DNA from 4 places in the Sodalis ligni genome. Region 1 is predicted to be linked to each of the others. Evidence: predicted binding sites of a transcription regulator. Region 1 holds the regulator's gene; each other region holds the start of a gene.

Region 1 (3,165 bases):
GTGAAGTAGGAGAAAACCCGCGGACCATCGTTAATAAAGACATAACGCGGCAGCGTTACCCCGTCAATTTCCAGGGGAATCAGCGGATCCGGCAGTTGGAGCTTTAAGCACTGCCCGCGCAGGGTAAGCAAATCCGCTTTGGAATTATAAGGTAACACGTACATCATGGCCCGCATGGGATCCAGACCGGTTTCTTCCCGTGGATTCGCGGGGATTACCTTACTTCTCACCAGCAATTTTATTGGCAAATCCAATAACGCATAATAAATGTTACGCCAACCTGACATATCTGTGTGAAGCCTCTTGTTAGCATTGCGGCACAAGAATACCAGAAACTGCGCAACAGATCTGTGGTGATGAGAACGCAAAGAACCGGTAATATGGGCGCAATTTTCCTCAAGCGCGCAAATGTATGGCAAACCAAATCAGTGGACTTAAACGTATCTATAACGCCATGGGATATTCATTAAAAGGATTATCAGCGGCCTGGCGTCATGAAGCGGCTTTTCGGCAGGAAGCGGTAATAGCCATCCTTGCCATCGTACTTGCATATTATCTCGAATCCGACGCTATTTCGCGTATTTTATTGATTGGCTCGGTGTGGCTGGTATTGGTGATGGAAACGATAAACAGCGCCATAGAAGCGGTGGTGGACCGCATCGGGCCAGAGCTGCACCCCCTCTCGGGACGGGCAAAGGATCTCGGGTCGGCTGCGGTTGCGCTGGCCATCATATTGGCGGCCTGGGTCTGGATAACCTTGCTGTGGCGACTATTTCGATGATGGCTTCTCTTAACCGTTGTTAAATTCAGCCGTTTTTATTACGTTTTGCCACACATGAGGTTTTCAATTGGGCTCGACCTGTATATACTCACATGAAGACTGTATAAACAAACAGGGGACGGAATGAAAGCGTTAACCGCCAGACAACAAGAGGTTTTTGACCTTATCCGCGATCATATATCGCAAACCGGCATGCCGCCGACACGCGCGGAGATCGCCCAACAGCTGGGGTTTCGCTCACCCAATGCCGCCGAGGAGCACCTTAAGGCGCTGGCGCGAAAAGGGGCGATTGAGATTGTCTCCGGCGCTTCCCGCGGGATCCGTTTACTCATTGAGGAAGAGAGCGGTTTGCCTCTGATTGGCCGCGTGGCGGCGGGCGAGCCATTGCTGGCGGAACAGCATATCGAAAGCCATTACAAAGTCGATCCTGATTTGTTCAAACCCCATGCGGACTTTTTGCTGCGCGTCAGCGGCATGTCAATGAAAGACATCGGCATCATGGATGGTGATTTGCTGGCGGTGCACAAAACGCAGGATGCCCGTAATGGCCAGGTGATTGTCGCGCGGATTAACGATGAAGTGACGGTAAAACGCCTCAGAAGACAAGGCAATATCGTTGAGCTGTTACCTGAAAACAGTGATTTCTCCCCCATCGTGGTAGATCTACGCCAGCAGGAGCTCACTATCGAAGGATTGGCGGTAGGTGTCATTCGCAACGGCAATTGGATCTGAGCCTTTGTCTGGACCCGCTTTGATCTGTTGGTGACTCTAGGTAGCGTATTCTCCCCCGGTTTGGTTTTCGGCGTCCTTTATCAGCTTCGGCGGCCGCAGATTTATTGGGGGAGCTGTGGCGCGTCGTTTTGTTCCGTTCAATAACCTTTTGCATCTTTTCTTGCCTCGCTTTATTCAATACTTGCCGTAATTAATCGCTGTTCCCGCCAGCTATCCGCGTTAGAGCATAAGTGAAGTTTATACATAGTCTGTTACATTTATCGTCATTCTAATTTCCTCCGCTACCTGCTGTTTTATATCGCCTTATGGTAAAAAACGCGGGAATTACCGTCCATATGACGTCAAATCCTCTGCCAAATAAGCCTTTCGCCAAACGCACTGCTATACTTAATCTCATAGGGTTAGCTTATAGATTAACGATGTCAGACGTTTTCTTTAACGAATCCGATTATTCATTAACCGCTGCAAAGGTTAATGATTAAAATTCCTCACCAAACGATAGTGAAGGAGTTTTACAATGAATACTGACCAAGCAAGCGGCAACTGGAAGCAATTCAAGGGTAAAATGAAAGAACAATGGGGCAAACTCACCGATGATGATTTGACCGTTGTTGAAGGAAGCGTGACCAGTTAATCGGTAAAATTCAAGAACGTTATGGTTACGGCAAAGAAGCAGCAGAAAAGGAAGTTTCGAACTGGGAAACCCAGAATAAATATCGCTGGTAGCGATGTGACGTGGTAGCCCGCTATTACGTTGGTTACCCGAAATAATCAGATTAATGTTCCTACCCAAAGGTACAAGGATGTACCACCTTACTAATCACATACTTAAACTAATCTACTAAAAATTTTAATGCCTCCCTGTTTAACTCTTACCTCTTTTTGATCCCAATGCTATGGTCATGTCCGCAATTATGCAGCCGATCGCAGGATTGCACTTCGGAACACTTGAGGCAAAAACCATGGGCTTCCACAACGTTATGCCGCATGGCAAAACCCGCTGACCGGGCCATGCGTTGTAGAATCTCCTCAATCCCCTCGGTGGATTGCTCCGTGACCTGGCCGCAGCGATCGCAGATAAAAAAAGCCGAGGTATGGCTAGGCTCTTCAAAATGATGGCACAAGACAAAGCTGTTGGTTGACTCGACGCGATGGATAAATCCCTGCTCCATTAGAAAATCCAGTGCGCGATATATAGTCGGCGGTTTAGCCTGGGGTTCTGAGGCCCGTAACAGATCAAGCAGATCGTAGGCGCTAATGGCCCCCTCCTGCTGCGTCATCAGGCGCAATACTTCGAGCCGCTGCGGCGTCAGGCGTACATTCCGTTGTTCACACAATTGTTCAGCTTGACTGAGCAATTGCGAACTAGTCATGCTTTTCATAGGGAACCCCCGTAGCTTATCTATCCATCATCTTATCATGATGACGATAAAATACCGAATTTAGGGATGTAAGCCGAGCGAGGCTATAGCATTCCCGGCTAACGGTCAGCAAAACAGGGCAGAGAAGAGCTTTTATGCTGTCAGGCGTGGCGACATATTTATTTCCCGGGGAGGGTGGCTGTTGATGCCTTCCGTAACGCTATTGGCGATGGTAATCAGGTGATAGATAACCTGTTTGTTGCTTGCCCTGGTTTTCCTCTTGATATTTAT
Region 2 (3,165 bases), 2.9 Mb from region 1:
TTTGGTACACCATCGGCGCCGGCACCATCGGCTGCGGCCGGTTTTGCCACCAATGCCAGCCGTAAACGGCCGAGCCAGCGGCGCAAACCAAGACCAATATCGTTATGCCGATGGCTTTCGGATGCCGGTCCATCCCTCCGTCGGCATGCTGACAGCCGCGCCTGAGCCAGCCGGACATCGCCACCCACCAGGCCGGCGCGCGCCAGTCGATATTACCGACAATCGGCTTGAGAACGCGGCACAGCAGAGCCAGGATAACGGAAAGCGCCCAAATGCCGCATTTTATCAGGGTAAAGGGCAAGCGTAGCAAGAATCTGAGTAAATCCATTAGTAGAGGTATCCCTAATCCCTTTAAGGGATATTTGTTCAACTTAATAAAAAAATAAAATAAAGTAATACGCTAAGAAGTAATGTTATTTAGAAAAATTATTATAGCAGTGAGCAATTGTGACATCGTCATTTTACCTATACTGAAACTGAATCGCCATAGGCTCGGCCGATTTTTAATCGCGCCGACGTTATACATAAACACCCAGTTGTTATATTTAACATTTAATAATCGCGACAGGTATATAAAACAATTATAACATCCCGCGAGAACGTTCCCTGGCTAAGGCCCTGGTTTCTTGGCTAAAGTCCTGTATCGACGACGCAACATCATTAATGGCTGAGGTTGAAGAATACCATTATTAAGACGCGGGCACACCGCGGCTGACAATTATTTAAATATGATGCAAGTCACACAATAGGTAAGACATCATGATTCCACTATCCGTTTTTATTACCGGAAATAACACGCGCCCACCCTGTGGCGGGCCGAGGTCATAGCGCTCGCTTACCACCTGAAAATATTTGGCATGGGAATATGATAGGCATCGTTATCGGCGAGTGTAAAGCGGGGATCTTGCCGGTAAAGCCGGACTGGGTATGCGTGTGTTCTGGCGGGTATGTGCTGCTTTTCATGCATCAACGCCGCCAGGGTTCTCACTAACGGCGCTGTTCAGTACTTGTGTAACTATCGAAGGGATCAGGCTGCTTTCACCGCCCTGATCTTTTTTGTGCCGGCATCAGCATCGGCATCCATGCTTTCCGGTTCATCTGAAGGAGCCTGAGCGCCGGCGGCTTCCGGCAATTTGCTGGTACGCAGGATATGCTGAACATTATCTTTATGCTCGGCCAGATAGAGACCCAGATTTTCAGCCTGCGTTTCATCCAGCTGCATCCCGCTGTTCAACAGCCAGTCGCTGAACGCTTCAGCCATATCAAGCATCTTGTCGTAGGCCTCAGCTTCTTTCTTACTGGCAAATGTCATTTTCTCTTCACCCTTTCTGACGACCACATATTTTATTTCAATAGCCATAACCGCCTCCAATACTGTAATTATAAACAGTATATCAGCAAATGCCGCTCATCGTCCACTACACATTTAACGGCAGGCTCAGACTGCTGACAAATATACCCGGAGTCAAGAAGGCGGGACATATTGTCAACAAGCTCAGCCCGCCTCAGTTCCCTGACGCGGGCTATTTGCGTGGTGATTTCAGTCTTTGCAACCGGTCAATGCCGCTCAGATGTCGAATCGATCCAGATTCATCACCTTCGTCCAGGCCGCGACAAAGTCCTTAACAAATTTTTCTTTGGCGTCGCTGCTGGCGTAAACCTCCGCGCAAGCGCGCAATACGGCATTCGAACCAAATACCAGGTCGGCACGGGTTGCGGTAAATTTGACCTCTCCGCTGAGGCGATCGCGTCCTTCGAAGCGTTCTCCGGAGGAGTCTGTTGCTTTCCATTCAGTGCGCATATCGAGCAGGTTTACGAAGAAGTCAGTGTTAAGCTCGCCCACGTTGTGCGTGAAAACACCTTGCCGGCTGCCATCGTAGTTTGCTCCAAGCACCCGCAGTCCACCGATAAGCACCGTTAATTCCGGCACGGTCAGCGTAAGCTGCTGAGCCTTGTCGATGAGGAGATTTTCAGTGGATGTGCCGTCGGCAACACCGCGATAGTTACGGAAAGCATCCGCTTTTGGTTTGAGGAATTCGAACGATTCAATATCAGTCTGATCCTGGCGGGCATCCACGCGACCGGCGGTGAAAGGCACTTCAATCTCAACGTTGACCGCTTTCGCTGCCTGTTCAACACCCACCACGCCGGACAGGACGATCACATCCGCCAGAGAAGCTTTCTGGAATGATTGTTGTATCGATTCCAAAGTGGGGAGTACGCGGGCGGCGATGGCGTTTACACTCCATTCTCTTTGCGGCAGCAGCGCCAGCCGTGCGCCGTTTGCGCCGCCCCGCTTGTCACCGCCGCGAAAGGTTGAAGCCGAAGCCCACGCCACCGAGGTCAGTTCACCGACGGTAAGGCCGGAAGCAGCGATTTTTTCTTTCAGCAGTTCGATATCGGCGGCCGTCGGCTGATACACCGGGGCCGGCAGAGGGTCTTGCCAGATTAAGTCTTCTTTTGGCACTTCCGGACCGATATATCGCGCTTTTGGCCCCATGTCCCTGTGGGTCAATTTGTACCACGCCCGCGCGAAAGCTTCATTGAAGGACTGCGGATCGCCATGGAAACGACGGGATATCTTCTCAAACTCCGGATCGAAACGAAGCGTCAGATCGGTGACCAGCATGGTAGGTTTACGCTTCTTCGCCGCATCGAACGGGTCGGGAATACTCTCCGGCGCATCTTTGGCCTCAAACTGGATAGCGCCGGCGGGACTGCGTGTCTGTACCCATTCAAATTTGAAGAGATTTTCGAAGAAGTTATGGCTCCACTGCGTTGGCGTCTGAGACCAGGCCACTTCCAGGCCGGAAGTGATGGCATCAGCCCCGGCGCCGGTTCCATAACTGCTTGCCCAGCCCAGGCCTTGCGCTTCAATAGGCGCGGTTTCAGGGTCGACACCGACATGAGTGGCGGGACCTGCGCCATGGGTTTTGCCCAGCGTATGACCACCGGCGATTAACGCAACAATCTCTTCATCGTTCATCCCCATATTGCCGAAGGTGGCACGGATAGCCGGGGCTGCCGAGGCAGGATCGCCACTGTGATTCGGGCCTTCGGGATTGACGTAAATCAGCCCCATTTCCGTTGCGCCCAACGGCGATTGGGCCAGCAATTCAGGATGGCGGTGTTCAAGCCAGGTTGTCTCGTCGCCCCAGTTCACGT
Region 3 (3,165 bases), 710 kb from region 1:
CCTGGCTGAGAATATTGCCGCGGCCCTGCGTCAGCTTATTCATGGCCGAACGATAGCCGCCCTGGGCTTTGTCGAGGCTTTGCCCTATGGCCAGCATGTCGTCCACAAACAGGCGCATCTTGTCATACAGGCGAGCGGCCCGCTCGGCAATATGCTGGGCATTGCGGCTCTGGTGCTCGTAGCGCCAAAGATTGCTGATGGTCCGCAAGGCCACCAGCAGCGTAGTGGGGCTCACCAGCATGATATTCTGTTTCTGGGCCTCGCCGATCAGTTCGGGCTGCTTATCAATAGCCAGCATAAAGGCCGGCTCCACCGGGATAAACATCAACACATAATCCAGCGAGCGTAAACCGGGCAATTGTTGGTAATCTTTTCTCCCCAGCAGCCGCATATGCCCGCGCAGGGATTGAATATGCTCCGTCAGCGCCAGCTGGCGCTCGCTTTCATCCTGACTGTTGAAAAAACGTTCATAAGCCACCAGCGACATTTTGGCGTCGATGATCACATCTTTTCCCTGTGGCAAACGCACGATAACGTCAGGTTGCATCCGATGCGCATTATCGATTTGAATGTTCACCTGGGTTTGATATTCGTAGCCCTCCCGCAGCCCCGATGCTTCGAGAACACGGCTTAATACCACCTCGCCCCAGTTGCCCTGGGTTTTGTTATCCCCTTTGAGCGCCTTGGTCAGGTTGACCGCTTCCCGCGCCATTTGCGTGTTAAGCTGCTGCAAGCTCCGGATCTCATGAGTCAGGGTATGGCGTTCCCGCGCCTCTTGGCCGAAACTGTCCTGGACCTGGCGGCGAAACCCGTCCAGTTGTTCACGCAAAGGGGTCAGCAGGAGATCCAGGCTTTGCCGATTCTGCTCATCCACCTTGCGCCCGCTTTGCTCGAAAATGCGATTGGCGAGGTTTTCGAACTGCGATGCCAGCCGCTGTTCGCTGTTCATCAGCAAGCGCTGTTTTTCTTCCGCGCCGATGCGGGTCTCTTCCAGACGAATAGTCACTTCCCGCAGTTCGGCCTCTTGCGCGCTATTCACCTCTCGCAGCGCCCGCAATTCGCCGTTGAGCTGTTCACACTCTTTTCGCCAGTGTTCCAGGGGTTGCAGACGCTCCTCCGCGGCGGCGAGCCGGCTGTAGAGATCGCGCAGCTCACGCTCGCCGTCACGGAGCTGCTGCACGCTTTGACGGTGAGCCGCTTCTACCCGCTCCAGCTCTTGCCGAGCCGACGCCAGGGATTGTTCATGCAAACCCAGCGCCGCCTGATGATCTGCCAGCCGTTTCTGGTATCGGTGGCTTGCGATGAGCAGGCCGAGCAGCAGCCCCGCCAGCACGCCCCCCGCCGCGTATAACAGGCTGAAATCCATATAACCTCCGCCGTAACCTGTGCCAACCGTCACGTTAAGTGGGAACTGTATAAATGTCCAGACCCATTTATACCCGATGGATTTCGGCTTTCAGCCAACGCCGCCGCCACTCAAAAGATGAAAGATGTAAGATGAAGGGTATATCAGTTGATAAGGCCGATAAGCCATCTTCTACCCAACCCCCCCGGCGCCAGCAATACCACGGTGGAATATCCTCTAAGACAAGGCTCTCCTCACGGGGAAATAATGATTAACATCGGCGGGATATCGGTAAGGAAGGCACGGCTTATCATGCCATTGAAGCGAATCTTCAGGTTAAACCGGACTGAAACGACCGGGGTGTTTACACCGGTCGCCATAATCGGATCAGATAATAAGACGGCGGGCGGCATCGACGACGATGTTTACCGCGACGCTTTCGGCCAACTGCATGGAACGGGCATCGGGGGTCTCCTGCAGGGTACGGTTAACGATGACGCCGGCCACCATACCTGCCCGCAACCCTTGCGTGGCGCACATGGTCAGCAGAGTGGCGGATTCCATTTCATAATTCATGACGCCCAGGCTTTGCCACTCCTGCATGGACCCTTTCAAGCGGTTCAGCACCCGTCCGGAATAGGTATCGTAACGTTCCTGCCCCGGATAGAAGGTATCGGAGGACGCGGTTACCCCAATGTGAAATTTCGTTCGATGGTGTTTCGCCGCCCCCACCAGAGCGGAAGTGCAGTCAAAATCCGCCACCGCCGGATACTCCACAGGGGCGAAATGCAGGCTGGCCCCATCCAAACGTACCGCGGCGGTGGTGATCAATACGTCACCCACCTGAATATAAGATTGAATCGCGCCGGTGGTACCAACCCGTAAAAAAGTGCGGATGCCCAACTGGGACAGTTCTTCTACGGCGATGGATGTGGAGGGTCCGCCAATGCCGGTTGAACAGATAATAACCGGATTGCCTGATATTTCTGCTCGCCAGGTGGTAAATTCCCGGTGAGAGGCTAGGTGCACCGGATTCTCCATCAGCGCGGCGATTTTTTCAACCCTTTGCGGATCTCCCGGGATGATGGCGAGCGTGGCACCCTTCAGATCGGAGTGTGTCAAACCAAGATGAAAAACATCGGATGAGGACATGGCAGATACCTCTAAAAATAACATGTTAACCCAAACATAATATCGTTAGAATACTAATATTTATCTGCCGAAATCCGTGGGGCATCTCACATTCACACCGTTATCAGGTTGCGATTATCTCTTTGAACAACCCTTTGATTTCTTGGTTGTTCGCAATACATTCCATTAGGATCTTCAGGATCTGCGTCAAGGTGACGTCTTTCCCGGCTTCGTAAACTTTATCGATCCAGCGTTCCACTATGGGCAACGACTGAGCTTTTAATAAGACCATGATTTCGCTTAGCAACCCTTTGATGCCATGCTCTATGCCATATTGTACGATTTTTGCGCCGTCATGGACCATTTGCACGGTATCCGCAGCGTACTGACTGAATTGCACAATATTGCCCATCGTACTGCTGGTCAGACTGCCTACCCATGTCAATCCATTGATCAATTTGTCCAAACCCAGGCGAGTGGATAATTTAGCGGCGGAAGCAGATAGCGATGACGTTAAAGAGAAAGTCGAGACGTTATCAGGACTATTTTTAACGGATTCCAGCTTGGCGGCCAGATTGCCCGTATCAGCGCCCGCCGCACCGTTATGAACGGCAGGTGGAGTTTTGGCAACGGAATAATCTATCGATATAGTCATGGTGGTTACTCCCAAAACAGAATTTTTAAAAGTA
Region 4 (3,165 bases), 1.5 Mb from region 1:
CCGGCGCCTTACTGGGTTTCCTACCCGGACATGGTGGCCCTGGCCGAAGGCGAGCCCCGTATTGTCCCCTGCAGCGAGCAGTCGGGCTGGAAATTGCAGGTCGCCGACCTGGCCGCCGCCATCACCCCCCGTACCCGTTGGCTGATATTGAATTCCCCCAATAATCCCACCGGCGCGGTGTATTCCCGCGAAGAGCTGCAAGCCCTGGCTAAGGTGCTGCTGGATTCTCCCCAGGTGATGATCCTGTCCGACGATATTTACGAACATATGCGCCACGATGCCGAGCCCTTTGTCACCCTGGCGCAAATCGAACCCCGCCTGCGAGACAGAACGCTGACGGTGAACGGCCTGTCGAAGGGCTACTCCATGACCGGCTGGCGTATCGGCTATGCCGGCGGCCCGGCCTGGCTTATCTCGGCCATGCAGATATTGCAATCCCAAAGTACCTCCAACCCCAGCTCCATCTCCCAGGCGGCGGCGGTTGAGGCGCTGACGACACCGGCCGTTTTCCACGCCGACTGGCTGCGGCGGCTGGCGGCCCGGCGCGCCGTGGTCATGTCGATCATTGCCGAGGTGCCGGGACTCGGCGCCGAAGTGCCGCCGGGGGCATTTTACGTGTTTGCCAACTGCCGGGGGATGCTGGGCAAACGTACGCCGCAAGGGAAGACAATAGACAGCGACAGCGATTTCGCCGCCTATCTGGTGGAGAATGCCCATGTGGCCACGCTGCAAGGGTCGGCCTTCGGCGCATCGCCCTATATCCGCATCGCCTATGCCATTGACGATGATCGCCTGCATGAAGCCTGCGAACGTATCAAAAACGCCTGCCTGGCATTACGGTAGTAAAGTCCGGGTGCTTTTGCCCAGGGGATTAAAGGCAAGGTCGCTGCGCTCTGGGTGAAATATAACAATACCGGCGGAACCGCCGCCGGCATATTTAATATTGGTTGGCTAATAATCAATGCCAAAATAACATCGCTTTTGATAAATAACTATACGAAACTAATGATTAGCATAGCTAATTAATTACCGTTAAACTTTTTGCTCATTACCAATGATATTCTTATTTTTGATCTTTATATTAATCATAGAGCTAATTAACTTCCCGCCGAATCTCCTCAATCCCTGTCTTTTCAAACAAAACAATTTATTTATACTGGACACATAAACAGTATAAATGAGTTGGAAGAATGAAGATTATCGCAGACTTTTCCGGCGCCCATGCCATGCTGCCGGTGCTATCGCTCCCCTTGTTTGCCGATCAATGCCGGGCGGGCTTTCCTTCGCCGGCGCAGGACTATGTGGAAAAAACGCTCGACCTGAACGAGTATTGCATCCGCCATCCCAGCGCCACCTATTTTGTCCGCGCCAGCGGCGAATCGATGATTGAAGCCGGTATCGGCGACGGCGATTTATTAGTGGTGGATCGCGGTGAAACCGCCGGTCATGGCGATATCGTCATAGCCGCCGTCGATGGCGAATTCACCGTCAAACGGCTGTGCCTTAAGCCGCGCCTGGCGCTGCAACCGATGAATCCGGCTTTTCCGACGCTCTATCCCCAGCCGGATGCTTTGGAAATCTTCGGCGTGGTGCTGTACGCCATCCATAATACCCGGAACTAGCCATGTTTGCCCTGGCGGACGTGAACAGCTTCTACGCCTCCTGCGAAACGGTATTCCGGCCGGATCTGCAAGGGTTGCCGGTGGTGGTGCTGAGCAACAATGACGGCTGCGTCATTGCCCGTTCCAGAGAAGCCAAACAGCTTGGCATAAAAATGGGCCTGCCTTATTTTCAGCTGGGGGAACTGATCCGCAAGCACCGTATCGCGATTTTCTCGTCTAACTATGCGCTGTATGCCGATATGTCGGCCCGGGTCATGTCTATTCTGGAAGCCATGGCGCCGCGCACCGAAATCTACTCCATTGACGAAGCCTGGATGGACGTTAGCGGCATCGAAGCCAGCATGCCCTACACGGAATTCGGCCATCGGGTGCGAACCAGGGTCCGGCAAGACACCGGTCTGACGGTTGGGGTAGGCATCGCCCGCACCAAAACCCTGGCTAAGCTGTGCAATCACGCGGCCAAACAGTGGCCGGCCACCGGCGGCGTAGTGGCTCTCAACGACCCGGCGCGCCTGCGCAAACTGATGTCGCTGGTGCCGGTGGAGGAGGTTTGGGGCGTGGGCCGCCGCATCTCCCGCCGGCTCAATGCCGTGGGGATTCATAATGCCTTGCAGCTGGCGGAATCGAATATTTCGTTTATCCGCAAGACTTTCAGCGTGGTATTGGAACGCACGGTGCGGGAACTGCAGGGAGAATCCTGTATCGCCCTGGAGGAGCAAACGCCGGTAAAGCAACAAATTGTCTGCAGCCGCTCGTTCGGTGGTCGCGTCACCGCCCTGGCCGATATGCGGCAGGCGGTTTGCCGCTATGCGGAGCGGGCGGCGGAAAAATTACGCCAGGAACAACAATATTGCCGGCAAATAGCCGTATTCATCCGCTCTTCACCCTATGCCGTCAATGAACCTTATTATGCCAACGGCGCCAGTGAAAACCTGCTGACCGCCACCCAGGACACGCGGGATATAGTCGCCGCCGCCATGCGCGGGCTGGAACGGATTTGGAAAGAGGGCCCGCGCTACGCCAAGGCCGGAGTAATGCTGAATGATTTTTCCCCGACCCGCCAGGCGCAACTGCACTTATTCGATTCCTGTCCCCCCCGGCGCGCCAGTATGGAGCTGATGGCGGTGCTGGATAAAATCAACCACACCGGCATCGGCCGGGTCTGGTTCGCCGGTCAAGGCATTGCCCCCTCATGGGCGATGCGCCGGGATATGTTATCCCCCGCCTATACCACCCGCTGGGGGGAATTACCCACAGCCAGGCTTTGCTGATGTTCGGATTCGCCATGGCGGCCACCGAATGAATGCCCATAAATCCTTCCACAAACGCCGCTCGTCAATCCGGCGTTCATTATTCGGCGGTACGTTATCTGGTAGTATTTTCCCGCGATGTGTTAATAACACTTTTACTCAACGGAGAAGAGCTCGTCATGCCGATAAGCGCAGTGGGTCACAGAAAGAATGTAGGTACATTTGAAAATAAATTTCTAAAATATAATACTAATATTATCCAGGAACAGATTATTAGCATAGCCCGTTCACAA

What was found. Region 1 encodes LexA, which represses DNA repair genes until DNA is damaged. Its sites were predicted from a motif close to TNCTGTATGTACATACAGNA; they were not measured.
Region 2: GTU79_RS11460 (YebG family protein) is a predicted target of LexA. The motif match lies at 1,373-1,392, and genes of this name have one in related genera.
Region 3: rmuC (DNA recombination protein RmuC) is a predicted target of LexA. The motif match lies at 1,410-1,429, and genes of this name have one in related genera.
Region 4: umuD (translesion error-prone DNA polymerase V autoproteolytic subunit) is a predicted target of LexA. The motif match lies at 1,155-1,174, and genes of this name have one in related genera.

Annotation. Positions count from the first base shown of each region.
Region 1 is NZ_CP075169.1:6,004,356-6,007,520, reverse strand. Features, by position in the region: gene plsB (glycerol-3-phosphate 1-O-acyltransferase PlsB) at 1-287, opposite strand, end outside; gene GTU79_RS27915 (diacylglycerol kinase) at 413-781, shown strand; gene lexA (transcriptional repressor LexA) at 905-1,513, shown strand; partial or broken gene GTU79_RS27905 (CsbD family protein) at 2,031-2,239, shown strand; gene zur (zinc uptake transcriptional repressor Zur) at 2,386-2,895, opposite strand; gene rcsA (transcriptional regulator RcsA) at 3,028-3,165, opposite strand, start outside.
Region 2 is NZ_CP075169.1:2,453,229-2,456,393, reverse strand. Features, by position in the region: partial or broken gene GTU79_RS11465 (alpha-2-macroglobulin family protein) at 1-328, opposite strand, end outside; gene GTU79_RS11460 (YebG family protein) at 1,028-1,360, opposite strand; partial or broken gene katG (catalase/peroxidase HPI) at 1,568-3,165, opposite strand, start outside.
Region 3 is NZ_CP075169.1:266,848-270,012, reverse strand. Features, by position in the region: gene rmuC (DNA recombination protein RmuC) at 1-1,366, opposite strand, end outside; gene udp (uridine phosphorylase) at 1,733-2,497, opposite strand; gene GTU79_RS01190 (hypothetical protein) at 2,601-3,131, opposite strand.
Region 4 is NZ_CP075169.1:1,010,825-1,013,989, reverse strand. Features, by position in the region: gene GTU79_RS04740 (pyridoxal phosphate-dependent aminotransferase) at 1-843, shown strand, start outside; gene umuD (translesion error-prone DNA polymerase V autoproteolytic subunit) at 1,191-1,622, shown strand; gene umuC (translesion error-prone DNA polymerase V subunit UmuC) at 1,625-2,893, shown strand; gene GTU79_RS04725 (hypothetical protein) at 2,926-3,165, shown strand, end outside.